DNA from 2 places in the Paenibacillus sp. GCM10027627 genome. Region 1 is predicted to be linked to the other one. Evidence: predicted binding sites of a transcription regulator. Region 1 holds the regulator's gene; the other holds the start of a gene.
What was found. The regulator Rex, encoded in region 1, represses fermentation and respiration genes when NADH is low (regulators of the CRP and FNR family bind a similar motif). The targets are predictions, from matches to a motif close to TTGTGAAATATTTCACAA.
Positions count from the first base shown of each region.

Region 2: nadA (quinolinate synthase NadA) is a predicted target of Rex. The motif match lies at 8,898-8,915, and genes of this name have one in related genera.

Region 1 covers NZ_JBHTHB010000001.1:605,081-619,888, reverse strand. The annotation lists gene ACFQZE_RS02950 (3-hydroxyacyl-CoA dehydrogenase family protein) at 1-358, opposite strand, end outside; gene ACFQZE_RS02945 (AAA family ATPase) at 470-1,963, opposite strand; gene ACFQZE_RS02940 (hypothetical protein) at 1,956-2,495, opposite strand; gene ACFQZE_RS02935 (hypothetical protein) at 2,609-3,148, opposite strand; gene ACFQZE_RS02930 (amidohydrolase) at 3,149-4,450, opposite strand; gene ACFQZE_RS02925 (redox-sensing transcriptional repressor Rex) at 4,431-5,087, opposite strand; gene dinG (ATP-dependent DNA helicase DinG) at 5,094-8,003, opposite strand; gene ACFQZE_RS02915 (tetratricopeptide repeat protein) at 8,021-8,701, opposite strand; gene panD (aspartate 1-decarboxylase) at 8,827-9,210, opposite strand; gene panC (pantoate--beta-alanine ligase) at 9,203-10,087, opposite strand; gene panB (3-methyl-2-oxobutanoate hydroxymethyltransferase) at 10,084-10,986, opposite strand; gene ACFQZE_RS02895 (biotin--[acetyl-CoA-carboxylase] ligase) at 11,235-12,212, opposite strand; gene ACFQZE_RS02890 (CCA tRNA nucleotidyltransferase) at 12,202-13,479, opposite strand; gene bshA (N-acetyl-alpha-D-glucosaminyl L-malate synthase BshA) at 13,501-14,661, opposite strand; gene bshB1 (bacillithiol biosynthesis deacetylase BshB1) at 14,726-14,808, opposite strand, start outside.
Region 2 covers NZ_JBHTHB010000012.1:44,409-59,216, forward strand. The annotation lists gene tilS (tRNA lysidine(34) synthetase TilS) at 1-575, shown strand, start outside; gene hpt (hypoxanthine phosphoribosyltransferase) at 627-1,166, shown strand; gene ftsH (ATP-dependent zinc metalloprotease FtsH) at 1,266-3,284, shown strand; gene ACFQZE_RS24145 (BMP family lipoprotein) at 3,535-4,578, shown strand; gene ACFQZE_RS24150 (ABC transporter ATP-binding protein) at 4,715-6,253, shown strand; gene ACFQZE_RS24155 (ABC transporter permease) at 6,260-7,345, shown strand; gene ACFQZE_RS24160 (ABC transporter permease) at 7,346-8,299, shown strand; gene ACFQZE_RS24165 (ArsR/SmtB family transcription factor) at 8,463-8,786, shown strand; gene nadA (quinolinate synthase NadA) at 9,004-9,942, shown strand; gene nadB (L-aspartate oxidase) at 10,003-11,625, shown strand; gene nadC (carboxylating nicotinate-nucleotide diphosphorylase) at 11,618-12,496, shown strand; gene ACFQZE_RS24185 (type III pantothenate kinase) at 12,497-13,270, shown strand; gene hslO (Hsp33 family molecular chaperone HslO) at 13,274-14,167, shown strand; gene ACFQZE_RS24195 (peptidylprolyl isomerase) at 14,194-14,808, shown strand, end outside.

The DNA.
Region 1 (14,808 bases):
GCGTCGACGTGTTGCTCGCAAGAATCGTGTTTTCTCCGCAAATGGCGTCCAATTGCTGGAACACTTCTTTTTTTGCATCCAAATCTTCCGAGATCGTCTCGATAATGAGCTCGCAGTCCGCAAGTTCCTTATACTCTCTCGTCTCGTGAATTTTGGATTGAATCAGTTTCTTTTCGGCTCCGGTCAGAGCCCATTTTTCGATTTGTTTATCCAAACTTACTTCAATCATTTGCAATCCGTAGGCAAGACGCTCCTCGGAACGCTCTAGCACATAGACATCCAGCCCTTTCGATGCAAGCATCTCTGCAATGCCTTGTCCCATAGTACCAATACCGATAACTCCAACTTTCTTAATCATTGATGCAATTGCTCCCTCTAGATAGTTTCAAATCTTATTATAACGTTTTTGAGGCAAAAGAGAAGGCGGACGCGGGGTCCGCCTTTAAATTGTAATATTGTTGACACGAATTCAGGCCGCTTCATGCCCTTTCATCAAAGCTCTAAACGATTCTCCGTCCAAACTTTCTTCCTTCAGTAAAATAGCAAGCGACGATTCGAACAATGCTTTTTTCTCTTTCAGCATGCCACCCGTCTTCTCCATTAATTCATCCAGCACGGACTTCGTAATGTCCGCCCATTTATCCGGAGTCATCATAGATGCATCGATAATGCCGAGCGGAGTAAGCCCGGATTCCACAAGCGTTTTAACGATGCCTACCGCCTGCTCGAAATCTCCTCTGGAACCTGTGCTGCGGTTGCCGTAAAATAACTCTTCCGCTGCCGCTCCGCCCAGCGCGATCATAATTTGACCATGGAGAAACGGAGTCGTATACAAATAGTGATCTTTGGCTGGCTGATGCCTGACGTACCCCAGCGCCCCGCCTCGCGGCGAGAGAGCGACCTGAGAGACGCTTCCCGGCCTTACAAGCTCTGCCATAATGGCGTGACCCAGTTCATGCAGCGCGACCCGCTCACGCTCCTCCTGCGTCGTTTCCCGATCAGTCTTTTCTCCCAGCATCACTTTGTCAATCGCCATCGTCATATGACGCTCCCCGATTTCGGCCGACTGTTCCCGCAGCGCATAAATCGCCGCCTCGTTCATTACCGACTCCAGCTGAGCGCCTGAGAAGCTGTACGTCTGCTCGGCAATCCGCTCCAGATTTACTGACTGTGCAATCGGCTTATTGTCCGCATGTATGTTCAAAATATGGAGGCGTCCTTTTTTGTCCGGCAAGTCAACGCCGATATGCCGATCGAACCGCCCTGGACGAAGCAGCGCGCTATCGAGCATTTCCTTGCGGTTGGTTGCGGCGATAATCAATATACGCGGCGATTCGTTTGCGTGTATGCCGTCCATTTCTGTAAGCAGTTGATTCAGCGTCTGATCGTACTCGCGATGCTGGCCGCCGTCCCGTTTGCCCCCGATCACTTCAATCTCATCGATAAAAATAACTGCGCTGCTTTTGCCCAATTTTTTCGCTTTTGTGCGCGCCTCTTTAAACAAATCGCGAATGCGGCCCGCGCCGACGCCAACGTACATTTCCACAAATTCGCTGCCGGATGCCGCCAAATAGACGGAGTCTGTATATTGCGCAGCCGCTTTGGCAAGCAGCGTTTTCCCGGTTCCCGGAGGTCCCGCCAGCAAAATGCCTTTGAGAGGCCGAATCCCCAGCTTTTCAATTTGCTCCCGCTTCACCAAAAAATCTAGCGCCTCAACAAGCTCCCCTTTGGCTCGCTCTTGACCGCCAATTTGTTCAAACGTAAAAGAGGTGGGAGCGACTTCGTTTCTCCCTTTGCCACCGGGAAACGCGGCAAGTTTGCCTCTCCCTCTTGCCGTATAAAAAACGGCGCCTCCGATCGCGGCCAAAAATAAAACCGGCAATACGTTAACGCCTAAAACAAGCAAAAACAAAAGCAGTACCGGAACGAATCCGATCGCCATTTCAAGTCCGTACTTACGCATTGCCCCACACCCCCAGTTTGTTCGGTGTTCTTGGCAAAACAATAAACTTTGCGTCTTGACCGCTCACAAGTGTGATGTACACATTCGTTTCGTCCATTTCCGTCTTAGCTTGTACGCCAGCTTGTCCGGCAACCACTCGATCCATCGTTTTTGGAATGTCCGAATACGTCTTAGTTTCCATCGCTTCGGCTACTTCAAACAGCGCTTTTTGCCATAGTCCGTCCAACCGTTTGTCCTCTTTCGACTTAATGTCTACAGCCAGCTGCTTGCCCGCTGCAACCTCATTGCTCTTTTTGCCTATCGCTGCGTAAACTTCCTTTAAACTAGCTTCCTGGGAAAGCTCAACCGACACCTGCACTTTATCTTGACTGATTGCCGGTTTCTCCGCTTTTACAACACCCGGAACGTTTTGCAGAGCATCCGACAAAGGCGCCGCCACGGCCGCTTGCTTATAAACCGTCCATCCGCCAAACAATGCGGCCGCAGATACAACTATGGTGACAACTATAGGAATAACACGAGGCTTTCTCATTAGATGATTCCCTCCTGTTTTATAATCTATATGAATGTATATATCATTTGCTATACGATAGTATATCATGTTAGAACGTTCATTTGTCGGTGTAAAAACAGGAAACGGGACCATTATGGTCCCGTTTTGGTTGTAAGCTTATAGGTTTCCAGCAAATCCGCTTTGGCGTCAAACGTATAAAAGTTATAGGCATGCCGTCTGTTCCCGTTATCCGGAAAACGATAATAAACTTCCCATACCGGAGCTTCGCGGAACATTCCCGGACTAATCCGAAGCAATTCGGCATCGGGATGATCCGCTTTAAATTTGGCTTCCAACGCTTCTTTAGAAGCGACGGATTGTCCGTCTACGACGGCCAGCACTTTTTTCTCTTCATCTTGGAACAAATAAGCGAGGTTCCCGTCTTCGCTTGAACCTTCGGCAATCCAAGTCGTTTTCTCCCACACATGCTTATACATTTCTTCTATAGAAGCAAGTTCGCCCGAATCTAAAGCGTTTTGGCGCGCCGTTTCGAACTCCGACCACCTTGGCGATTGAATATCTCTGAAATAGAGGCCAAACCATACGGCTAATGTAACGAAAATGGCAACGCTCAGCCAAATCCAGCGTTTAGGCGTCATAAACGGAGGACGTTTCTTTTCGACCGCGCGCATTTAGCCCCTCAATAGACGCTCAAAGCTTGCTTGCGCATCATAACGAATTTTTTCTTCATCCATAAACGTGCATTGACCGTTCTTCAACACTTGACGCCCGTCTACCCATACATGCTTGACGTCGCGTCCGGAACCGGAATAAACGAGATGCGACACGATGTCCGTTAGCGGATAAAAATGTGGCTGATCCAAATCGATGGCAATAAAATCGGCTTTCATACCTTCTTTTAGTTGTCCGATGGATTCCGCCTGCCAGATCGCTTCCGCTCCATAAGCCGTTCCCAGCTTCAAAGCTTCCCAAGCCGGAATTGCCGTCGGATCGCCGGAGATGCCTTTGTGCAGCAAAGCTGAAAAACGAATTTCTTCAAACAAATCCAAGTTATTGTTGCTGGCTACGCTGTCTGTGCCTAAAGACACTTTAACTCCAGCCTTCAATAGCTCCGGCACTCTCGCTATGCCGCTTGCCAGCTTCAAATTGCTTACCGGATTATGAGAAACGGATACGCCGCGGTCCGCCAGCAGCGCAATTTCTTCGTCCGTCAAATGAACCGCATGGGCGACAAGCGCAGGACGGGAGAAAAAGCCTAGACGGTCAAGATGCTCCACAGGCCTTACTCCGTAATCGCGCACGTTTTGCTCCACTTCGGCTTTTGTCTCCGACATATGCGTATGCAAAGGCAAATTTAGATCATGCGCCGCTTTTACAAACTCCTCGATATAAGCTGGCGGGCAAGTATAAGGCGCATGCGGCGACAGCATCGCGGAAATTCGGCCATCCGCTTTGCCATGCCAGTCGCGTGCGAAAGAGATGGCGTCGTTCAGCTTCGCCTTTTGCTCCTGTTCCGAGCACAAACCGATTACTCCGCGCGTCAAAATACCGCGAATGCCGGACTGCTCCGTCATTTGCGCCACTTGATCCATGCGGTCGTACATGTCTACAAAAGCGGTCGTTCCGCTGCGAAGCATTTCAATAATGGCAAGCGCGCTACCTGCTCTTGTGTCGGCATTGACGTATTTGGCCTCCATCGGCCACATTTTTTGCTCCAGCCAAACTTGCAGGTTCTGATCGTCGGAAAATCCGCGCAGCAGCGTCATCGCCGCGTGACCATGCGTATTAATTAGTCCGGGCATAAAGACAAGTCGGCTGCCGTCCACAATTTCCGCATCAGCGTTCACTTGCTGCGGCTCCTGCTCGCCTATGTATGTAATTCGGTCCCCCGTAACGATCATATGACCTTTAAAGGTTTTCGCCGCGTCGTTCATGGTTACGAACAAACCGTTTTTAATCCACAGCTGTTTCATCCGTTCCATCTCCTTCATGATTCAAGTAGTAGGCCAAGCTAAGCAACTCGCGAGTAAAATCGGCATTTTGAATGCGGACATCGTCCGGTACGCGCAAAATAGCCGGAGCAAAGTTAAGAATGCCTTCCACGCCTGCTTCCACAAATTGATTGGCTACGTTTTGCGCTTCAAAGGCCGGGACGGTAATGATTCCGATTCGAATATTTTGCTCCTTCACCACTTGGGTCAAGCGGCTCATCGGCTGTACAATCAAATTGTTGATCTGGGAGCCCACTTTGCCAGGGTGAACATCGAACACCGCCGATATTTGCATGTTGTCCTTGGAATACTTATTGTAATTGCACAAAGCTAGTCCTAAGTTACCGGCACCAACAAGCGCCACTTTAATGGTTTGATTCACTTTTAAAATTTGCCGAATTTTTTCAATCAGGTAAACAACGTCATAGCCGATCCCCTTGCGGCCAAATTCTCCAAAATAGGCAAGATCCTTGCGGATTTGCGCCGGATTTAAATCCAGCTTTAAGCCAAGCTCTTGAGAGGAAACCGTCTGAATTTCGCGAGCATACAGCTCGTTAAGCACCTGCAGGTAGATGGGGAGGCGTCTGACAACGGCCTCCGATATTTTTGCATGCTTCATGAATATCTATTCCTCCTCCACCAAAGTCGCAAGCCGTTTTTCATTGCCCGTTTCCGCTGCCGTCTCTGCAAGCCATTCTTTCATCCGCGATACCATTTGCGCCGTATGCATCGTTTCGATTTTGGGTCCGGGCAGCGAATAAAGAAAATGTTTACCATAATAAGTATCGATAACTCTGGTATCGTAAATGATGACAATTCCTTTATCTTTCGCCGTCCGAACCAATCTGCCAAACCCTTGTTTAAAACGGATGACGGCTTGCGGAATGGAAAGCTTCATAAACGGATTTTGCTTCTGCCGTTGAAGCAGCTCCGCTTTCGCTTCGAGGAGCGGGTGATTAGGCGGCTGGAATGGCAGCCTGACAATCGCAAGGCAGATCAACCCTTCGCCAGGAATATCGACTCCTTCCCAAAAGCTGCTCGTCCCAAGCAGCACCGTCTCCGGCTGCTGAAGGAAACGCCGTGTCAGCTTAGTCCGATTGCTGCTGTCGATCCCTTGGCCTAGCAAGCCAATCCCTGCTTCGTCAAGCTTCAGCTTAAGCGGGTCGTATACTTGCCTCAACATTTTGTAGGATGTAAACAATACAAGCATTCTGCCCTTTGTCTGCACTGCCGCATCAGAGAGGGACTGCACCAGTTTTTCCAAATAGTCGTCATCGACCGAAGCGCCTTTCAATACCGGAAAATCGCGCGGAATGACGACAAGCGCCTGCTCGCGATAATGAAACGGGGACGGCAGCAGCACGCTGCGCAATCGTCCTTGTTCTTCATAGCCACGAAGACCAAGCTGCTCCTCTGCATATTGGAAGCTTTTTTGTACTGTAAGAGTGGCAGATGTCATTACGATGCTGTCTTTTACGTCAAAGAAAAATTTTCGAAGCTGTCCGCTCACATCAACGGGGGCCGCATAAAGCTGCATAGAACGAGATCGGTATGCCGTGCTGGCTTCCATCCAATAAACAAAGTCCTGATCTTCCAGCTTGGCAAACAGCCTCAATTCTTCCTTGATCCGATTCAAATCGCGCAAAGCTCCGTTCAAATCGGTAATCGCCGCTTGAACGGACAAATCATCGACTCTGTCCTTCACATCGTTGACTAGCTTCTCGACCGTTTTAACGACGCGCATCAATTCCACATGTACATTGTTTTCCGCCGTCAAAGCATCGTCCCAGCCCTGCGGAACCTCGTCTTTGCTAATTCGCTTTACGAGCGCGCCATTTTCTCCCAAGCTGTCCGCTGATTGAGCGGCAAAGCCGTATAGAAGCTCAAACAGCTTGTCCCAATTTTCCTTGATTTCTTGAAAAATCGGAATAACCGTATCAATGGTCTCCACCCAAGCAGAGGAATGCTCGTCATCTTCGTTTTGAAGCTTGAATTTCAGCGAAGGAAGCAAACCAGAACGATGGTCTTTATAAAGCCGCTGCACCGCTTGTATCATCGAAAGATAATGAACGCCAATGCCTAGATGTTTTCCCGCTACCTCTTCTACATGATGGGCCTCATCGATAATTAAATGACTGTAGGTCGGAAGCAAGCGATGATCCGCCTGAACGTCCGTAAACAGCATCGAATGGTTTGTAATGCAAACATCAGCGATATTGGCTTCGTGTTTGGCACGGTGATAATAGCATCGCTTAAACCAAGGACAAGCCCTGTTTAAACAGGAATCGGCATCGCTTGCCACCGTCGACCAAAAATCGGCGCCTCGGCTGCCGAAATTAAGTTCCTCTTGATCACCCGTTTCCGTTTCACTGAGCCATACGACCATTTGAGCTGCCGTCATTCCATCTTCGATAGGAGAAGACATATCTCCTGTATTCAATTTGCCTTCAAATTTTCTTAAACATAAATAATTGCCTCTGCCTTTAAAAATCGCCGCTTTGAACGGAAACGGGAGCACTTCCCCAAGCAGCGGCAAATCGCGATGTCTAAGCTGCTCTTGCAAATTAATGGTATGAGTGCTGACCACTATTTTGCTTTTGCTTTGAATGCTGTAGTACAAGGCTGGAATCAAGTAACCCATCGATTTGCCTGTGCCCGTGCCAGCTTCAATAAGAAGATGCTTATCTTGGGACAACGATTCATAAACTTCATGGAACATCGCAGTTTGGGCTTGACGTTCTTCATAATGATCAAACTTTTGCTGAAAGCGTTCTCTAACTTGAGATAAATAATCGTCGAAAGTGACGCCGGACAAGCTATTATTTTGCTCTTCTCCAGCTTCGTTTTGCCTTGGTGGCTTCTCTTCGCTCCACTCTTTCGCTTTTAACGCAAATTGCCGATAATAATCAAACTCCGCCGAATCAAACACGGTTTGTTGTTCGATTATCCGCTCATTTTGTTTCAAATACCAATGCAAATCCTTGCTTTCATCGATCAATGCAGATAGCCGCTGCACAGTAAGCAGCGGCATCGAGCGCAATTTTTTGACCATTTCAATAAAAATTAAAGCCGTTGCCATAGCATCGCTGTCGGCTTGATGATGATTCAAGTGAGGAACCCCGAATAACTCGGCAACGGCTCCGAGCTGATAAGTAGTAATGGATGGATACAAAATGCGCAACAGCTCAATGGTATCCAGCCTTCTTCCCGTAAAAGGCATGTAGCCGCAACGATCAAGCGCTCCGTTCAAAAATCCGGCGTCGAAACCGACATTATGAGCGACAAGTACGGTTTCATCAAGCAAAGGAATAAGCTGAAGCAAAACTTCACTAAGCTCTGGCGCATCCTTTACCATCTCTTCATTAATTCCCGTCAATCCCGTAATAAAGGGGGGAATTGGAATAGTCGGCTTGACAAAAGCGCTGTAGGTTCCTATTATTTCGAGCTCATCGGAAACGATGACAAGCCCCACCTGTAAAAGATCATCTTCGGCGCTATGTCCAGTCGTTTCTAAATCCAAAACTGCATAATTCATCATTCCCCGATCCTCTCTTACAAACAGCACAACTCCGTGCTTCCAAAATATAACGACAACTGCCCAGGAGTTTCTTGACATGACTTTAAATTATTTAATGAGTCCGTAAAGCTTGGATACACCTCGTATGCTTTTCTGAACAGCTTTTCGGCATGAGCCATGTTCATATGCACCGCTTGAATGCACCCAAGGGCATTATAGCCTAAAGCAAGCCATTTCGGAAAGTCCGATAAAACAATAAGCAATTGAAACTGTCGTTGAGCTTCATGCCAATTTTTTCTATGCATTTGGCTCATGCCCAAAAAAAGTCTGGCTAAATTGCATTCCGGCGCCATGGTGACCGCTTCTTGGAACAACTCGGCTGCTTCGTCAAACATAAACAATTTATAATAGCCTTGACCTTTGTTAACGATTTCTGCGGCTTCGTCAGGAATAACCAAGTCGGACATCTGGCATGTTGATACGGATTGAAACCCATAAGACGCTTCAGACAACTTTTGCTTGCTGGAGCAGCCTTCTTGAAAATCGGCGACCTTTTCCTCGAACTCCAGCCATTGCTCGATAAAACTGTCGCTCATTTGCTTCATCTGGCATACCTGCTGTTGCAACTCAAGCCGCTCTTGATCGCCTGCTTGATCATATTGCTCCATAATCCCGTCAAGGGTTTCACTCATCGAAGTGAACATATGCTGAAACATGCCGCATCCCGCCTTTGCTTTAGGTTAAGGAGTGATACGGTCATTTTTTGTTTGCAGCAGCCTTTTCATACAGCATCCCAAGCGTTACATAAGACAGGGATGTTGCCCCTTGCCCGCTTCTTTATTTACAGAATAGTGGCGTGAAGCTCTTCCGTCAACACTTTAAGCGGCTTGTTGCTGTCATCCAAAATTGTAATAATCGGCTTATGCGTTTTTGCTTCTTCGCTTGTCATCATGCCATAAGAAATAATAATGACTTTATCTCCAGGTTGAACAAGCCTGGCAGCCGCCCCGTTAAGGCAAATGACACCCGATCCTCTGGCTCCGGTAATGACATAAGTTTCAAATCGTGCACCATTGTTGTTGTTTACGATTTGCACCTTTTCATTTTCCAGCAAATCGGCCGCATCCATTAAATCCTCGTCAATCGTAATGCTGCCAACATAGTTTAAATTAGCTTCCGTGACCGTCGCGCGGTGAAGCTTTGATTTCATCATTGTTCTAAACATCGTAAATCCCTCCGACCGGTTGATACAATTGGTTGTCGATTAAGCGTGTCGTGCCGAATTTAACCGCTAAGGCTAAAATGACAGGAGTAGAAATACGGTTCATTTCCATTTCCGAATCAATCGTTTCCAGCGATGGATAATGCAGCAGTTCAACGTAATCAATGACAGCATTGTTTGCCCCATGAATATGGGAAATTACGCGCTGCACCATTTGCTCCGCCGTCATTCCTTCTTCTCTTATCCAAGTTTTGGCCAAAGTTAGCGCCTGGGACAAAACGACGGCATCCTTCCGTTGCTCAGCGGATAAATATACATTCCGCGAGCTTAAGGCAAGGCCGTCAGGTTCTCTAACTGTCGGGCAAGGAACAATTTCCAAATCCAAATTCAAATCGGATACCATTTGCTCAATAACCGCCACTTGCTGGGCATCCTTCATTCCGAAATAAGCTTTGTCCGGCTTTACTAGATGGAACAGCTTGCTGACGACAAGTCCAACTCCGTCGAAATGGCCCGGCCTTGACGCGCCGCACAAACGGCTTGTCAATCCGCTTACCAACACAGATGTTTTCGGCTGCTTCGGATACATTTCTTGTACCGACGGCATAAACACGATATCGATTCCACATTCCAAGGCGAGCGCCAAATCCCGCTCTTCATCCTTTGGATAGCGGTCTAAATCTTCGTTGGGTCCAAATTGCATCGGATTAACAAAAATACTTAACACAGCAATATCGTTGCCCGCTTTCGCTTCCCGCAACAAGCTGCCATGCCCTTCGTGCAAATAGCCCATCGTAGGAACAAAACCTACGGAAGCGCCATTTTCCCGTGCTTCTTGCAACGAGCTCTTCAGCTCGGCAATGGTCCGGCAAACTTTCATCCCTGCGGAACCCCTTCCCGTCCTTCGGCTCCTTGCTTCGCTGCTTCTACAGCTTTTGCCTCGCCGCCATACAAAGTATTAAAAGAAGCGTCCGCTTCAAAAACATGTTCTTGCGCCGGAAATTGACCGTTTTTCACTTCATCTACGTAAGTCTGGATAGCGTCCCGAATCGTTGTGCCAATGTCGGCATACGTTTTCACAAATTTTTTCTCAAAATACGGAGACGAATATTGCAGCAAATCATGATAAACGAGCACCTGCCCGTCGCATCCACGGCCTGCGCCGATTCCAATCGTCGGTATCGAGAGCGCTTCGCTGATCGCCTTTGCAATCGGCTCCGTCACTAGCTCAAGCACGATAGAAAATGCCCCTGCGCGCTCCAAAGCAAGCGCGTCATCCAATAAACGCTGAGCTTCCTTTGGCAGCTTGCCTTGAACCTTATATCCGCTAAGCTGATGCACCGATTGCGGCGTCAAGCCGATATGGCCCATAACCGGAATACCTGCCTTTACTAGCGCCTCTACATCGTCAGCGATTTCCGCTCCGCCCTCTAGCTTAACGGCTTGCGCTAAACCTTGCTGCATAATTTTTGCGGCATTCAGCAATGTTGCTTCGCGGCTTGCGCCATAAGTCATAAACGGCATATCCGCTACGATAAACGTATGAGTAGCCGCTCTGGCAACCGATCTTGTATGATAAACGATATCGTCGATCGTCACAGGAATCGTCGTTTCATAACCCAATACGACATTCCCAAGCGAATCTCCTACCAAAATAACGTCAATTCCAGCTTCTTCCGAAAGCTTTGCGGACGGGTAATCATACGCCGTCACCACGGAAATCGCATTGCGTTCCCTCTTCATCTTTTGAAGAGCGGAAATCGTCAGTCGTTTCCTCATGTGCTTCATCCCCTTTTAGGCTATTTTAAACACAAAAAAACCTTTTAGCCGCTGCTAAAAAGGTTCCCAAAGAGAAAAGGAAACATTTCCTTGTTGTGCTTCCTTCTGTCTCGGTCCCTACGGCTCAGAGCAGAGTGTGCAACACCAATCATTGACACTTACAACCATCTGCAACTATCAGTGCAGCTTCTAAAGAATACCGCCTGATAGTTGTAGTGTACCAAATAAATCCGCATTCGTAAATCGTGTTAAAGCGGCTCTCCCATCTCGGCTGAAAAAATATTCTTTTGGCTGCCGTCCTCAAGCTCGATTCGAATAGCCCCGCTTTCATCAAGTCCAATCGGCACCCCAACCCATTCTCCTTGAGGTGTCGTAAGCTTGACCGGTTTTCCTAAAGAAACCGAAAGAGATTCCCACAACGTAGCGATCACGCCAAAGCCCTCTTGCTGAAAAAGCCGATATAGCGTTTCCCACTCCTTCAAAAACTCGGCAAGCAATTCCGTACGGTCAAACGAACGATCGCCCGCAATGCGAAGCGACGTCGCTTTTTGCAGCAGAGCTTCCGTGTAGTCCTTTTCGGTTAAGTTAACGCTAATGCCTACTCCGGCAACAATATGTTTAATTCTTTCGTCTTCGGCTGCCGACTCCAGCAAAATGCCGCTAATTTTTTTACCATCGATTAATAGATCGTTCGGCCATTTAATACCGATTGGAAGTTCCGTCGTCCGTCTTAAACTTCTGCATAGGGCTACAGCCGTCAAAAGCGTAAGCTGAGGCGCGCAATGGATAGGGACCTCAGGACGAAGCACAAGGCTCATCCAAATGCCTTTCCCTTTGGGGGAAACCCAGCTCCGTCCCATTCGGCCGCGGCCTCCGAGCTGCTCCTCGGCAACAACCATCGTCCCCTCCTCGGCACCGCTCTCCGCCAGCTCTCTGGCCAGATTTTGCGTCGATTTGACCGAATCCATAAAAACCGCTCTGTGGCCAAATTGCTCTGTCGCTAGCTTTTCCGACAATCGATTCTGACTTAACAGCTCCGGTTCGTAAACGAGCCTGTATCCAAGCTTTGTGGATGCTTCGAATTCATATCCGAGCCCCTCCAGCTTGCGAATTTGCTTCCAGATCGCGGTACGGCTTACGCCAAGCTCTTGACTCATTAATGCACCTGAAACATATTGATCCGGGTATTGCCGGAAAAGCTCCAGCAAAGCGTGGCTACTCATCATTTTGTCCCTCATCATTCCATATTTCCGCAAGCTCAAGGAGCGGCTCTTTCAGGTTTGGAACTCGGCCCAATGCCGCCTCTATAAGCAAAACTTGCAGCAAAGCGGCAAGCCAAGGTCCAGGTGGCCGTTGTAGCCGCCTCTGAATGTCGGCTCCGCCAACATTAAGCTCTTTCAGCGACTTAACCGGCATCGCGCTTATTTCTTCTCTAAGCTTCTCAATAGTTTCGGAAGACCATTGTTCTGCCAGATCAGGCAAAGCCGAAACAATATTCAGCCAATGCGCTGCATGCCCATCTCCGAATTGTACAACCGTCTCCACCCAAGCCCGTTCTCTTTGTTCCTCGCTCAATGTACCGCTTTTGACGGTTGACATCTTTGAATGAAGGAGGAGCATCGATTGCAAAAAAGCGGCCCGTTTATTGGGCAGACGAAGCGAACTCGTCAATCTGTTGACATCATGCTCGTCAAACTTGAGCGCAATGAGCAAAGCGGCCCAGCGCTCATCCTTGTCTGCAAGCCGCTTTAAATCGACTAAGGGCTCCCCATTAACAAGATTAAGGTTATGATCGGTCAACGGTTCTTTCACATGATGGATTAACCCGCTTGCAGCCAGCCAAACCATAGACCGTTCCGGATAGCTGCTTCCCATCATCTTGTCCAGTTCGGCAAAAACACGCTCCATCGCAACAAACCGCAAAAGCGGAGCATGCCGTTTAAGCGCTCTCCAAGTCGATAATGCCGGCTTTAAGGAGTATGCTCCCAGGAAGCGAACCGCTCTAACCATCCGGAGGGCATCTTCCTGAAATCGGTCATCCGCCTCGCCGACGCAGCGAAGCACAGAACGGGCCAAGTCAGATTGTCCGCCATAAGGATCATACAACTCTCCGTCCCCCGAAATGGCCATTGCGTTCATCGTAAAATCCCGTCTCAGCAAATCATCATCCAAGCTAGAGACAAACGTAACTTCTGCCGGCTTGCGATGATTTTCATACTTCGACTCCGTTCTAAACGTCGTCACTTCATACGGAGTATCCCGATAGATGACCGTCACCGTGCCATGTTGCAGCCCCGTTGCTATGCAGCGGGGGAACCGCTCCATCGTTTCGCCGGGCAGTGCGGAAGTAGCGATATCGATATCGTTGACCGGCAAACCAAGGACAGCATCGCGCACGGCCCCTCCGACAATAACAGCTATATGTCCATGTTCCCGAAAGGTTTGGAGCAGCGGCAGCGCTTCATTCATTTCGGGTGTCCACTCAAGCCTCATCCTGCATCCCCCGTAGTCGAATTAATCGCATACAGATACAGGAAGCTCAGCATCAATACCGAGTACACGGTAATAGATACGCTCATACTGATCCGTTATATAATCATTGCAAAAATCATGGCGTGCCCGGTGCAAACAAGCCTCTCTTACTTTTTCGCGCAATTCATCGTCAGTGAGCAATGTGATTGCATAGTCAGACATTTGCTCCACATCGCCAATCGGAGACAGATACCCCGTCTCTCCGTGAGTAATAAGCTCAGGAATGCCTCCGGCATTGGAGCCAATCGTCGGCACTCCGCAAGCCATCGCTTCCAGCGCAACCAGACCGAAGCTTTCCTTCTCAGAAGGAAGCAGCAGCACATCGGCAAGAGAAATGACTTGCGCCACATCCTCTTGTTTTCCTAAAAAATGAACCCGATCCTGCAATCCCATACTATTAATCTTATATTGTGTCTTTGACAATTCAGGTCCTTCTCCAACCAGCAATAGCTTGGCAGGAATTTGTTTCGAAACTCTCTCAAATATGTCAATGACATCTCCAACCCGCTTGACCGGCCTAAAGTTGGAAATATGCATCAAAATCTTTTCATGCGGCTCGGCAAAATCCGCGCGTAGAGACGTAACTTCCCGCGGATAATAAACCCGTTTGTCTACGAAGTTGTACGTTAGATCAATTGGCGTCATAATATCAAGCAAATTTCTTGTTTCCTTGATCAAATCGTTGGAAACAGCCGTAACGGCATCGCTTTTATGAATGGCAAGCCGAATCAAATCTTTAAGCGATTCATCCTGCGCCAAAACGGTAATGTCTGTGCCATGAAGCGTGGTCACCGTTTTGAGGCCGTCTCCAATCATCTGCTTCGCTAGATGCGCACACACCGCATGAGGCACCGCATAATGAACATGAAGCAAATCGAGCTGCTGCATCTTGGCGACTTGAGCCATTTTGCTCGCTAATGATAAATCATACGGCGGATAACGGAACACATAATAGTCGTTTACTTCCACCTCGTGGAAAAAAATGTTTTTATGAAACTTGCCCAGCCGAAACGGAATGCTGTGCGTAATAAAATGAATTTCATGGCCGCGCTCGGCAAGCAGCTTGCCAAGTTCCGTGGCGACAACACCCGATCCTCCTAGCGTTGGGTAACAGGTGATGCCGATTTTTAGTTTACGAGTCATTCAGGATGCACCTCCCACTCAAGTGGCTTATCTCTATCTTATTCCTTATGGGCTGTACGTCTTGTCAAAAGAGTGAAACGCCAAAAGGACGCTTAATCGCAAATCCTTCCGCATAGCTCCAGCCTCTCCCTTGCGCAAGCAACGAAT
Region 2 (14,808 bases), on a different contig from region 1:
TTTCGCGGGAAACGGAAAACTTATCCTTTGGCGGTATTGAGACGATGCGTCTCGCAGCTTCAGGGCATGCTTCCACTACATGGGGAATGGACGTAGGCAGCGGCATCCGGTGCGTTCGCGAATACGGCATCATGAGATGGCAGAAGTGTTCCCGGAGTAATGAAACAAGCCCGGAACAGTACGACTACGAAATACTTGAAGGCAGTACCGAGCGGATCGACGCCCGCCCGAGCGGCTGGAGCTTTGAGCTGGAGTGGCTGGAAGACGGCCTCCCGGCGGACAAGCCGGGTACGCGCATGGAGGCGTATTTTGATGCGTCTCAGCTTGTATTTCCTCTGCATGTAAGAAGTCGACTGCCGGGAGACAGAATTGATGTTTTAGGATTAAATGGGTCAAAAAAAGTGCAAGATATGTTCGTTGACGAGAAGGTGCCGTCTTCTAGGAGGGGGCTTTATCCGCTGCTTGGCGACGGTGAGGGCAACCTGCTGTGGATTCCCGGCATTCGCCGTTCCAGACATGCGCTTGTGGCGGAGGACTGCTCAAAGGTACTGCGTATACGCGCGCGCAACGAATAAGAAGCAAGGGTATACACATAAACATAGGTATCGCGTGGGAGGATTACAACTTTGCAAAACGACATTAAAGACATTTTATACAGCGAAGAGCAGATTGGTGCAAAGGTTAGAGAGCTCGGTGCGCAGCTAAGCGCCGATTTCGAGGGACGCAATCCGCTCGTTATTTGCGTTCTCAAAGGCGCGTTTATTTTTATGTCCGATTTGGTCAAGACCATTACGGTTCCGCTTGAAATCGATTTTATGGCGGTATCCAGCTATGGGGCTTCCACCAAATCCTCCGGCGTTGTGAAGATTATTAAAGATCTTGACGTGTCGGTGGAAGGACGCGATGTCCTTATTGTCGAAGATATTATCGACAGCGGTCTTACACTAAGCTATTTGATTGATGTATTGGAGCGCCGCAACGCAAAATCCGTAACGGTATGCACGCTGTTCGACAAGCCGGCCCGCCGTAATGTGGATTTGGCTCCGGATTACAAAGGCTTTACAGTGCCGGATGAATTCATTGTCGGGTATGGACTAGACTACGGAGAAAAGTACCGGAACCTGCCTTTCATCGGCATTTTGAAACCTCATGTATACGAGAAATAATTGCGCTCGAGCCGTACATGCCACTCCTCCACCAGCCTCTATTGTGATGGAAAGTCATGCTATGGTAAAATATTTAAAGCGTCTGAGAGGAGGTAGGGGATGAATCGGATCATCCGAAATACTGGTTTTTATTTGATTATCTTTTTGGTTACCGTTGGCGTTTTCCAATATATTAGCGGACAGGGTGAGTCCACCAAGCCGTTAAGATACGATGAGTTCAGGGTTCTTGTCGAGTCGGGCAATGTAGCGGAAATCACGGCAAAGTACGATAAAGAATCTTATTACATCACGGGTAAATATAAAGAAAAGCCTGCCGGTGCGGAGAACGACAACTTCTCGACTCGCATCAGCACGGATGCCGCGGAGAATCTTAATGACTGGGAGAAGCAGTACGGCTTTAAGTATACGGCCAAGCAGATGGATACTCCAAGCTTCTGGATGACGTTCCTGACGTCGATCATTCCGTTTATTTTGCTAATCGTCCTGTTCTTCTTCCTGATGAATCAAGCGCAAGGCGGCGGCGGCAAAGTGATGAACTTTGGCAAGAGCCGTGCACGCTTGTACAACGAAGAGAAGAAGAAGATTACGTTTGAGGACGTAGCCGGTGCGGATGAAGAGAAGCAAGAGCTTGTCGAGGTCGTCGATTTCTTGAAGGATCCTCGCAAGTTTAACCTGGTAGGTGCGCGCATTCCGAAAGGCGTATTGCTCGTAGGTCCTCCAGGTACAGGTAAAACGTTGCTGGCGCGTGCAGTGGCCGGCGAAGCGGGCGTACCGTTCTTCAGCATTTCCGGTTCCGACTTTGTAGAGATGTTCGTCGGTGTCGGCGCATCCCGCGTAAGGGACCTATTCGAAAATGCGAAGAAAAACGCTCCTTGTATTATCTTCATCGACGAAATTGACGCAGTAGGTCGTCAGCGTGGCGCAGGTCTTGGCGGCGGTCACGACGAGCGCGAGCAAACGCTCAACCAGTTGCTCGTTGAGATGGATGGCTTTGGCGCTAACGAAGGCATTATTATTATCGCGGCGACTAACCGCGCGGACATTTTGGACCCGGCGCTTCTGCGTCCAGGCCGTTTTGACCGCCAAATTACGGTTGACCGTCCAGATGTAAAAGGCCGCGAGGCGGTACTGAAAGTACATGCGCGCAACAAGCCGCTTACAGGCGAAGTGAAACTGGATGTCATCGCAAAGCGTACGACTGGATTCAGCGGAGCCGATTTGGAAAACCTGCTGAACGAGGCTGCTTTGCTTGCGGCTCGCCGCAATAAGAAAGAAATCAATATGGTCGATATCGACGACGCCATTGACCGCGTCATCGTCGGTACCGAAAAGAAAAGCCGCGTGATCAGCGATCGCGAGAAGCGCATTGTCGCTTATCACGAAGCGGGCCATACGATTGCAGGATTTTTCTTGGAACACGCCGACTTGGTGCATAAGGTTACGATTATCCCGCGAGGACGCGCAGGCGGATATGTCATCATGCTTCCAAAAGAAGACCGTATGCTGGTAACGAAGCAGGAATTGCTCGATAAAGTAACTGGTTTGCTGGCGGGCCGCGTAGCCGAGGAAATTTACATCGGCGAAATCGGTACCGGAGCATACAGCGACTTTAAATCGGCAACAGGCATCGTTCGCAGCATGATTATGGAATACGGCATGAGCGACAGGCTCGGACCTATGCAGTTCGGCAATTCGCAAGGCCAAGTGTTCCTCGGCCGCGACCTTGGACACGAGCAGAACTATTCCGATGCCATTGCATACGAAATCGATCAAGAGATGCAGACGATTATTAACGCTTGCTACGATAGAGCGAAGAAGCTGCTGACGGAGAAGAGCAAAGAAATGCATCTGATCGCGAATACGCTTCTCACCCGTGAAACGCTTGAGATGGATCAAATCAAAGCGCTTATCGAAACGGGCACTCTGAATAGCGAGAGCGGTTCGGAAAGCGGTGGAGACGGAGCGCCGGCGGTAGAATCGACGGCGGAGCCGATTATTGATGAAATCGGCGACGTGAAGGTGCGCATCCAGCCTCGCGAAGAGGCGGAAGTGAAACCAGCCGATCCGGTTGACGATTCTAGCGGTTCTAACGATCCAGAAAATCCAGACAAAAAATAACGGAATATGGTCCCGTTGCTCCATGTGAGCGACGGGACTTTCGTTTGTATAGCCGAATAAGTGTAAAACGCTTACATACTTTCATGGATTTCTATAAAAAGTAGCATTGTATCTCACACAATTTGATTGACGTAAATGTTTTTGTCACTATAATGAATTATGAAGCTAGGAACAGCAATACTGTTAAAGTGGGGCTGTATTAGCCAACATCAATGTTAAACAAACTATAAGAAGAAGGGGAGAATGAAGCATGAAAAAGACATTTAGCTTTATGCTCATGCTAATCGTAGCAATTTCGCTAGTCCTTACTGCTTGCGGCGGCGGCAAATCGGGCGGCGCTAACAAAGAAGGCGGAGAAAAAGTAGTTTCCGACGGATCGGGTAAAGAATTTAAAATCGGTATGGTTACCGACGTTGGCGGCGTAAACGACAAATCGTTTAACCAAAGCGCATGGGAAGCCCTTCAAAAGCTGAACAAAGCGACTGGCGCGGAAACAAAGTTTTTGGAAAGTAAAGGCGAGGCTGACATGGAGCCGAACCTGAACAACTTCGTTCGTGAAGGCTACAGTCTGACTTGGGGCATTGGCTTCTTGTTCACGGACGCTTTGACTAAATTGGCGACTGAAAATCCAGATGCTAAGCTTGCTGTAATTGATGCCGAAGTAAAGGCTCCTAACGTAGCATCTGTTAAATTTGCCGAGCATGAAGGTTCCTTCTTGGTAGGCGTTGTTGCTGGCCTTATGACGAAATCCGACAAAATCGGCTTCGTAGGCGGTATGGAAATTCCGGTTATCACTCGTTTTGAAAAAGGCTTCGTAGCTGGCGTAAAAGCGGTTAAGCCTAACGCTACAGTAACGGTATCGTATGCTGGCGCGTTCGACAAGCCCGACCAAGGCAAAAGCATCGCAGCTACTTTGTACAACTCTGGCGTAGACATCATCTTCCACGCTTCCGGCGGCACAGGAAACGGCGTGTTCAACGAAGCAACTGAGCGCAAAAACAATGGACAAGATGTTTGGGTTATCGGCGTAGACAAAGACCAATCGCTTGAGTTCGGCGACAAAGTTACTTTGACTTCGATGGTAAAAGGCGTTGAAACGGCTGTTTACAAAGTATCCAAAGACTTGATCGACGGCAAATGGGCTGGCGGCACAACTCAAGAACTTGGCTTGAAGGACAATGCAGTAGGTCTTCCTGAAACTTCGAAAGTAAACGTTCCTGAGGACGTATTGAAAAAAGTTGAAGAGTACAAAGCAAAAATCGTTAACGGTGAAATTAAAGTTCCGGCTGAATAAGTTGGAGCATTTGGTATCACGATAAAACAACATGGCAAAGGTCAATGGGACAAGACCGGCATGAGCCGGTCTTGTCTGTTTCATGTCAAGGAATGAATAGGCAAGACATAATGTTGATCCCGGGAGATGATGAAGAATGGATCAGAGCGGGGCAGTCGTACAGCTAAAAGGCATTACGAAGCGGTTTCCAGGCTTGGTAGCGAACGATTCCATTAACTTCGAGCTGAAAAAGGGCGAGATTCATGCTCTACTAGGCGAGAATGGCGCTGGCAAGTCGACTTTGATGAATATTTTGTTCGGTTTGTATCAGCCGGACGAAGGCGAAATTTGGATTAACGGCAAACAAACCGTTATTGAAGGGGCATCCAAAGCGATTGATTTGGGCATCGGCATGGTGCATCAGCATTTCAAGCTGGTACAGCCGTTTACCGTTGCGGAAAATATCGTGCTTGGCGACGAGCCGAAAAAAGGAATGTCCATTGATTACAAGCTCGCCAATCAGAAGGTAAAAGAGATTTCCGAGCGATATGGTCTGAAAGTAGATCCGCAAATGCGGATTCAAGATATAACGGTAGGCATGCAGCAGCGGGTCGAAATTTTGAAAACGTTATATCGGGGCGCCGAAATCGTCATTTTCGACGAACCGACTGCCGTACTTACGGTACAGGAAATTGAAGAGCTGATCGAAATTATTCGTAATCTTGCGGCCGAAGGCAAGTCGATCATTATTATTACGCATAAGCTTAAAGAAGTTATGGCGTTGTCCAATAGCGTAACGGTCATTCGCCGCGGCAAAGTGATCCGCACGGTGAAGACGACCGAAACAAACGAGCGTCAGCTTGCAGAGCTTATGGTTGGCCGCGACGTTAACTTCCAAGTGGAGAAGACAAAGCGCCAAGCGGGCGACGTCGTGTTGTCCGTGGACAACCTTCAGATGAAGGGCGACCAGAGCAAAATGGCGCTCGACGGAACGACGTTCCAGGTTCGCGCTGGAGAAATCTTTGGTATTGCAGGCGTTGACGGAAATGGACAAAGCGAGCTCATTTATGCCATTACCGGCATGCGCAAAGCTCAAGGCGGAAGCGTGAAGCTAAGCGGCAAAGACCTAACTAACGCTTCTCCTAGAGAAGTGTCGGTTGCCGGGGTAGGGCATATCCCAGAGGATCGTCATAAGCATGGCTTGGTGCTCGACTTTTCCGTTAGCGAAAACATTATTCTGAATACGTATTTCAAGCCGGAATACGGGAAGTCCGGTTTGATCGATTTTAAAGCGATGGATAGTCTTGCGGACAAGTTGGTTAAGGAGTTTGATGTGCGCTTGTCCGGCATCCATACTCCTGCCCGCGCTTTGTCAGGCGGTAACCAACAGAAGGCTATCATTGCGCGCGAAATTCACAAGGACCCTGAACTCATCATTGCGGTACAGCCGACTCGCGGCCTTGATATCGGAGCGATCGAGTTCGTGCATAAGCGGCTTGTTGAGGCGCGGAATGAAGGGAAAGCCATTCTTCTGGTATCCTTCGAGCTGGACGAGCTATACGCACTGTCCGACCGGATTGCGGTTATGTATGAAGGCAAGCTTGTCGGAGAGGTCGACGCCGACCATCGGGACGATGAGCGTTTGGGTCTGCTTATGGCGGGCAATACCGATTCCGAACACGGCGGAAGGAGCTAGGCGTCTATGGAAACTTTGAAAAAAATATTTAATGGTGAAAGATCGATCCTCGTTCCGATCGTCTCCATCGTGCTCGGATTATTGATTGGCGCCATTGCCATGTTGGCAGGAGGCTATAATCCGATACTGGCATATAGCTCTCTTTTTGAACGGGTAGTGGGAAGTCCTTACCATATGGGCGAGACGATCCGGGCGATTACGCCTTTGATCTTTACGGGTATTGCGGTAGCCTTTGCTTTCCGTACAGGCCTCTTTAACATCGGTGTGGAAGGTCAGTTTATTATGGGCATGACCGGCGCTACTCTTGTTGGCGTATTGTTCGAACTGCCATGGTTTATCCACGGCCCGCTGGCCATTCTGGTCGGCGCAATGTTCGGCGGCCTATGGGCGGGCATTGTCGGTTATTTGAAAGCAAAGCGCGGAGTAAACGAAGTTATCTCCTCCATCATGCTTAACTGGATCGCTCTTTATTTGGCGAACTATATTGTAGCGAAATTTTTGCTGGAGCCGGGTCAACAGAAATCGAGACCGGTTCACGAATCGGCGCTTATGTCTATTGACTGGCTGATTGAACTGACGGACAAAGCGAGAATGCACTGGGGCACTTTCGTTGCGCTTGCTTGCGTCCTTATTTTCTACGTGCTGCTGTGGCGCACCAAGCAAGGCTATGAGCTGCGCGCGGTTGGACACAACCCGGATGCGGCTCTGTATGCGGGCATCAACGTAAACAAAACGATTGTAAAGTCGATGTTTATCAGCGGCGTGTTCGCAGGTCTTGGCGGCGTGTTTGAGGTGCTCGGCGTATTCGGCAACCAAACGATAATGGCTGGACATTGGGGTTATGGCTTCGACGGTATCGCGGTTGCGCTTCTGGGCGGCAACTCTCCGCTTGGCGTGTTGTTTGGGGCGATTCTGTTCGGCGGCTTAAGCTATGGCTCGGGCGGCATGAGCTTTGGAGCGGGAGTTCCGCAAGAGATTATTCGTATCGTTATCGGCTCGGTTATTTTCTTCGTTGCGGCTCACGGCATCGTGAAGTTTATCCTTAAGCCGTTTATGAGCAAACGCGCTGAAAAGCGGAAGGAGGCGGCGTAAATGGAAGTATTAGGCCAGCTCATTAATATTACGCTCGTATTTTCGACCGCGCTTATTTTTGCAGCGCTTGGCGGAATGTTCTCAGAGCGTTCCGGCGTCGTCAACATCGGGCTTGAAGGCTTGATGGTGTCGGGTGCATTCGCAGCGGCGGTAGCGACCGACTACGCGTCGCAAGCCGGATTTGGGGGAGCATCTCCATGGATCGGACTGCTTGCGGCAGTCGTTTATGGCGTATTGTTCTCACTACTTCATGCGGTAGCGACAATTACCTTTAAATCCGATCAAACCGTCGTTGGCGTCGTCATCAACATTTTGGCGCTTGGCGTTGCGATCTACTTTACAAGAAGTCTTTATGACGGCTCGGCACAAACTAGACAGTTGACGGATGTATTTAAGAAAGAAGCGATCCCATTCCTATCGGATATTCCGATTATCGGAGAAGGCTTCTTCCGGGCGTACCCGACGACTTACCTTGTCATCTTGCTCGTTATTGCCAGCTGGTTCGTTTTGTTCAAAACACCGTTTGGCTTGCGTCTTCGCGCAGTGGGCGAGCATCCAAGCTCGGCCGATACAGTCGGCATCAGCGTGACGAAGTATCGGTACATCGGCGTAATGCTGAGCGGCGCTTTGGCCGGCCTTGGCGGTGCGACGATTACTTTGACAACGACAAGCAGCTTTGCGCATAACACGATTTCCGGTCAAGGCTTTATCGCTTTGGCGGCGCTTATTTTCGGCAAATGGAATCCGCTTGGACTTGCGGGAGCGGCTGTTTTCTTCGGATTCGCTCAAGCGATTCGCAACTTTGCGCAGTTGTTCGACTTCTCGAAACAAATTCCAATGGAAGTATTCTACATGCTTCCATACGTCTTGACGCTAGTTGTACTCGCGGCAGCGGTAGGACGTTCCAATGCTCCATCGGCGCTCGGACAGCCTTACGATCCGGCGCGGCGTTAATCGAAGGGCTAGGTATGAACAAAATCGCATTTTCTGTCTCAAACGGCAGGAGGTGCGATTTTTTTATGGCCGTGGCGTGTAAGCGTTCAAAGAGTTGGATTATTCAACCAACAGGTTGACTTTCAGACCCCTCCGTTTTATAGTTAACCATATGGTTGAATATATGAGAAGCGACGACAGATTAAATGATATTTTTTACGCCTTGTCTGATTCTACACGCCGGGAAATTGTTCATTTATTGGCGCATGGCGAGAGGACGGTTACAGAGCTGGCTCATCCCTTCGATATTTCTTTGGCTGCCGTCTCCAAGCATGTCAAAGTACTGGAGACTGCGGGGCTTTTGCAGCGCACCATTCAAGGCAGAACGCATTATTGCCGACTGAATGCTTCAACTATGGAGACGGCTACCCAGTGGCTAAATCTGTATGAGCGATATTGGAGCGTCAGATTCGATGCGTTCGAGGCTAAGCTTAGCGAGCCAGAGTAAGCAAATAGAGGAAACATCCATTGACAGAGCCATCTGCCAAGTGTAAATTAAATCTTAATCAAATGAATTTATCCCTTTTGGTTTAAACTATAGGCAATCGACTTTCTAAGTTTGTGCATCATTTCACAAAGTTGTTGTTGCTGGATAACGGAATGGGACCGGATAAGCGCTCAAGCGTACAAACCGCCCCATCCCTCATAAGAGGAGAGGATCTATCGTGGAAGCACTGGCACTGGAACGCAAAGCGGAGCAGAATCGCGAGCTGCGTGAACGGCTGATGCAATTGAAGAAAGAGCGCAACGCCATTATACTTGCCCATTATTATCAGCGCGACGAAATTCAGGAAGTGGCGGATTTCCGCGGCGACTCCTTTCTGCTCGCTCAGAAGGCGGCGCAGACGGATGCGGAAGTGATTGTGTTTTGCGGCGTTCATTTTATGGGCGAAAGCGCTAAAATTTTGGCTCCGAACAAAACGGTCATTATTCCCGACGAGCGTGCGGGATGCCCGATGGCGGATATGGTCAACGTGGACGGCTTACGCAAGCTGAAAGCTCAGCATCCTAACGCTAAAGTTGTTACCTATATTAACTCCTCGGCCGAAATCAAAGCCGAAACGGATATTTGCTGTACATCGGCGAATGCGGTCCAAGTAGTCAATTCCGTCGAAGGCGACGAAGTCATTTGGGTGCCGGACAAAAACCTTGGCCATTACGTGCAGCAGAAAACCGACAAAAAGATGATCATTTGGGAAGGCTATTGCAACACCCACGATATGCTGACGGTTAAGGATGTCGAGGAAATGAAAGCCAAATATCCAAATGCGCAATTTGTCGTTCACCCGGAATGTCGTCCGGAAGTCGTAGAGCTTGGCGATTTTGTCGGCAGTACGACGGCTATTCTTAAATATTGCAAGGAATCCGATTGTCAGGAATTTATTGTCGGCACAGAGGACGGCACTGGTTATCAGCTTAGACTCGACAGCCCGAACAAGACGTTCCATTTCGCTTCGAAATATTTGGTATGTCCTAACATGAAGGTGAACAATTTGAAGAAGCTCGTTAAAGCTTTGGAGACGATGCAGCCTCAAATTTACGTTCCGCCTGCCGTTGCGGACAAGGCCCGTTTGTCATTGGAGCGCATGCTGCTGGTGAAGTAGCATGCGCTACTCCTATGCTTGGCGCTAAACCGACATAAGTTTGAAGCTGGAGGAGCCGCTATGATTCCTAGATATTTAGTCGATGTGGAGCTGGACAAGCTGCCCGTCGTAGATAAAGACGTTATCGTTATAGGGGCCGGCATTGCCGGTCTTTTTACCGCTATACGCTCAAGCGAAGAGCATAACAGCGTGCTGATGATTACGAAAAAGTCGCTGCTCGACAGCAACACTCGCTACGCGCAGGGCGGCATAGCTGCGGTCATATCCGATGAAGATTCTCCGGCTTACCATCTTCAAGACACTTTGATCGCGGGGGCAGGGCTTTGTTCCAGTGAAGCGGTTGACGTGCTGGTCCATGAAGGGCCTAAGGGCGTACGCTCCCTCGTGAAGATGGGCACCCAGTTCGATCAGGAAAACGGGGAATATGCCCTGACCAAAGAAGGGGCTCACAGCCAGCGCCGCATTCTTCATGCCAATGGCGATGCTACGGGCTACGAAATCGTAAGAGCGCTTTCCGAAAATGCGGTGTCTAATCCCAAAATCGAAGTGTGGGACGATCATTTCGTCATCGATCTCGTGACGCAGGATGGTGAATGCTGCGGAGCAATCGTACAAAAGCCGACAGGCGAAAGATTGTTTGTACGGGGCAAAGCAACCATTTTGTGCTCCGGAGGAGCGGGACAGTTGTATAGATATACGACCAACCCCGAGGTAGCGACCGGCGACGGCATCGCCATGGCTTATCGTGCCGGCGCATACATACGGGATGTGGAGTTTATTCAATTTCATCCGACCTCGCTTTGTTATCCCGGCGCTCCGAGATTTTTAATTTCGGAGGCGGTTCGCGGCGAAGGCGCCGTTTTGCGCAATATCAAAGGCGAGAGGTTCATGGAGCGATATCATGAGCAGTTGGAGCTTGCTCCAAGGGACATTGTCGCCCGTGCGATCGTCAGCGAGATGGAAGAGACCAAATCCACTTTTGTTTATATCGATATTACGCATGAATCGCCGGAGATGGTGAAGCATCGTTTTCCTACCATATACGAATATTGTTTAAAATACGGCCTCGACCTGACTTCCGATTGGATTCCGGTTGCTCCAGCCATGCACTATATGATGGGCGGAGTAAAGACGGATTTGAACGGCGAGACGAACATCAAAAGGCTGTTTGCGTGCGGAGAGGTGTCGTCGACGGGTGTTCACGGAGCCAATCGGCTCGCGAGCAACTCGCTTTCGGAGGCGATTGTATTCGGCCGCCGCATTGTGAAGAGAATTCAGGATTTGCCGCCGCTTAAGGCAAGAAGCGGTTATGAGTTTGCAGGCGAAGCCGAGCGCAGCGCCATGCCTGTTCAGGCGGTAGTAGAGCGGCGTCTTAAGCTGCAAAAAGTGATGGTGCGTTACGTTGGCCTGAGACGGGACGAATCGGGTTTGAAAAAAGGGCAGGAGGAGCTTAAGCGGCAGCTTCCAATTTTTCAGACGGTGCTTACTCAGCGCGAGGAGTTTGAGTTCGCCAACCTGCTGACCTGCGCTTTGCTGACGACGGAAGCGGCGCTTAGCCGGGAAGAGAGCCGCGGGGCGCATTACCGGGAAGATTTTCCTGCCCGCGATGATTTGGCATGGAGGAAACATACTGTGCTGCATCGAACACAAGGATTGACCGAGGAGCGGATCGAAAATGTATGAATGGACGACAGGCGGTTATGACGCCGTTTTGCGAGACAAGATTCGAGGCTGGCTGGCGGAGGATATCGGAAGCGGAGATATTACGACGGAAACGACGATAAGCAGGGATTCCCGTTCGAAGGCTGTCATTCATGTCAAGGATAACGGTATTATTGCGGGCATTCCTGTGGCTCGACTTGTTTTTGAAGTAGTCGATCCGACTTTGCAATTCCGTTCTTTTGTACAAGATGGCGATGCCGTTGCCAAAGGAACCGTAATTATAGAGGTGGAAGGAAAAACCCACAGCCTGCTTACGGGCGAGCGCCTGGCGCTTAATTTGATGCAGCGTTTGTCGGGTATAGCCACCAAAACGAAAGCTTATATAGATGCCATTCAAGGACTGCCCGTGCGTTTGGTCGACACGCGCAAGACGACTCCGGGCCACCGGATGTTGGAGAAATATGCGGTGCGTATAGGCGGCGGCTCTAATCATCGGTTTGGACTGTACGATGCCGTCATGATTAAAGACAATCATATTAAAGGTGCCGGCGGCATTACACAAGCGGTACAATCGGCGCGTAGACAAATTCCCCACACGATGAAAATCGAGGTGGAAACGGAATCGCTGGCGCAAGTAGAAGAGGCGCTTGGCTCCGGAGCGGACATTATTATGCTGGACAATATGCCGAACGACCGGATGAAAGAGGCGGTCAAGCTTATTAAAGGAAGGTCTCCCCACGTGATCGTAGAGGCTTCCGGGGGTGTGACGCTCGAAACCATTCACGGCATTGCTTCATGCGGTGTAGACGTCATTTCCGTAGGCGGACTTACTTATTCGTTCCAAGCACTCGATATTAGCCTTGACCTGAATGAAAAAAAGGAGGGGCTGTAGGTGATTTTTGTCATCGACGTTGGCAATACCAATATTGTGCTTGGCATCTATAGGGGCAAAGAGCTTCTGCATCATTGGAGGCTGAGCACCAACCGCTCTGCGACGGTGGATGAATACGGAATCAACATACACAACTTGTTTGGTTACGCCGGAGTGCGGATGGATCAAATTGAAGGGGTCATTATTTCTTCGGTCGTTCCTCCGCTTATGCGTACACTGGAGCAGCTTTGCTTAAAATATGTGCGAAAAACTCCTTTAATTGTTGGGCCAGGTGTGAAGACGGGCCTTAACATCCGCTACGAAAATCCCCGCGAGGTCGGAGCGGACCGGATCGTCAATTCCGTAGCGGGCATCGAAAAATACGGTACGCCGCTGATCGTAGTTGACTTTGGAACGGCGACAACCTTCGATTATATCGATGCAAACGGCGATTATCTAGGCGGAGCGATCGTGCCCGGCATTGGCATTTCGACCGAGGCCCTTTACCAGCGCGCAGCGAAGCTTCCTCGAATTGAGCTGGCCAAGCCCAAAAGCGTCATTGGACGAAACCCTGTTACGTCCATGCAAGCGGGCATTATTTTCGGATATGCGGGGCAAGTGGACGGAATTGTCAGCCGGATTCGCGCTGAATTTGGCGTCACTCCCAAAGTGGTGGCGACAGGCGGGCTTGCCGAGCTGATTTCGGCAGAGTCGGAGACGATCCAAGAGGTGGATCCGCTGCTTACGCTGGAAGGACTGCGCATTATTTACGAACGGAATCAGGAGGGACATTAACGAATGCAAGAACAAATAAAAGATTATTTGGTTAGAGGCACGGCATGGGGCGGCAAAATCCGCGTATTTGCAGTGCGGACCACTCGTTTGGTGGAGGAGCTGAGAAAGCGCCATGACACTTTGCCGACGGCTACCGCTGCGCTTGGGCGTACGCTAAGCATTGGGGCGATGATGGGCGCGATGCTCAAAGGCAAGGAAAAGCTGACCATTCAAGTAAAAGGCGATGGACCGATCGGACAAGTGTTGGTAGACGCCAATGCCGACGGAGAACTGCGCGGATATGTGGATCATCCTAGAGCGCATCATGGCAGCAACGAGCAAGGCAAGCTGGATGTAGCCGGCGCAGTTGGCACAACCGGTTATGTGCATGTAACAAAAGATTTGGGGCTGAAAGAGCCGTACCGCGGCAGCGTTCCAATCATTTCCGGCGAGCTTGGAGAGGACTTTACGTACTACTTCGCCGTTTCGGAGCAGACGCCTTCCGCTGTCGGAGCGGGTGTTCTTGTGGACGAAGACAACTCCGTGCTGCATGCAGGAGGATTTATTGTCCAGCTTATGCCGGGCCTCACTGATGCCGAAATTACGAGGTTGGAGGGGGCGATTGGTGCAATGCCTCCAGTCACTACGCTGCTGGCGCAAGGGGAATCGCCTGAGGATCTGCTTAAATGGGTCGTTGGCGAAGAAGATTTGGTGATCCACGATACGCTCGATGTTGTGTTTAAATGCCAGTGCTCAACCGACCGTGTGGAGCAAACGTTGATCAGTCTAGGCAAAGAGGAGCTTGAAGCCATTATCCGCGAGGAAGGGAAGGCGGAGGTCGTTTGCCAGTTCTGCAACGAGGCGTATACGTTCGAGCGTCCCCAGTTGGAGGCTTTAGTAGAGCAGGTATCAAAATAGTCCGTTAGTTGAAAGGCAGTCCGCGCATGAAAAGATATGAGGTTCTGAAGACGGTCGTTATCCTTCAAGCCGTATGCATGATTGCCCTCACAGGCATGGTAATGGTGAAGGTGTGGCCTTTTCCGGCAATAAGAGATAATGATCACAATGCCGAGAAGCCCGGCGGCGGGTCGCATGACGGCGACTCCGGATTATGGAATGGAGATGAATCGGAGGCGGTGGCTTCCATAGGAGGCGTCTCCATTTCAAAAGGACAGCTTCTGCAAGAGCTTCTGAGGCAGCATGGAGATGCCGCGCTTAGAGTCATCATGGTGCGGAAAGCGATCGATTTGGAAGCGAAGGACTTAGGTCTGGAAGTGACGCATCTGGAGCTGGACCGTGAGCTTGCAGCATCTGTGGAAGGATATGAAAGCGAAGAGCGGTTTTTTGCCGTGATGAAGGAGCAGGTAGGGCTGACCCGAAGTCAGGTGCTGGATGAAATGCGCTACCGTCTATTAATGGAGAAGATTGCAGCCCATACCGTTCTCGTCTCGGATGAAGAGGTGGATCGGTATTTGGAAGAAAATCCGGGTCAGCTCGGGCCAAGGCTGCAGCTTCATTTGCAATGGATAGTGACCTCTACCATCGAGCAGGCTGAAGAC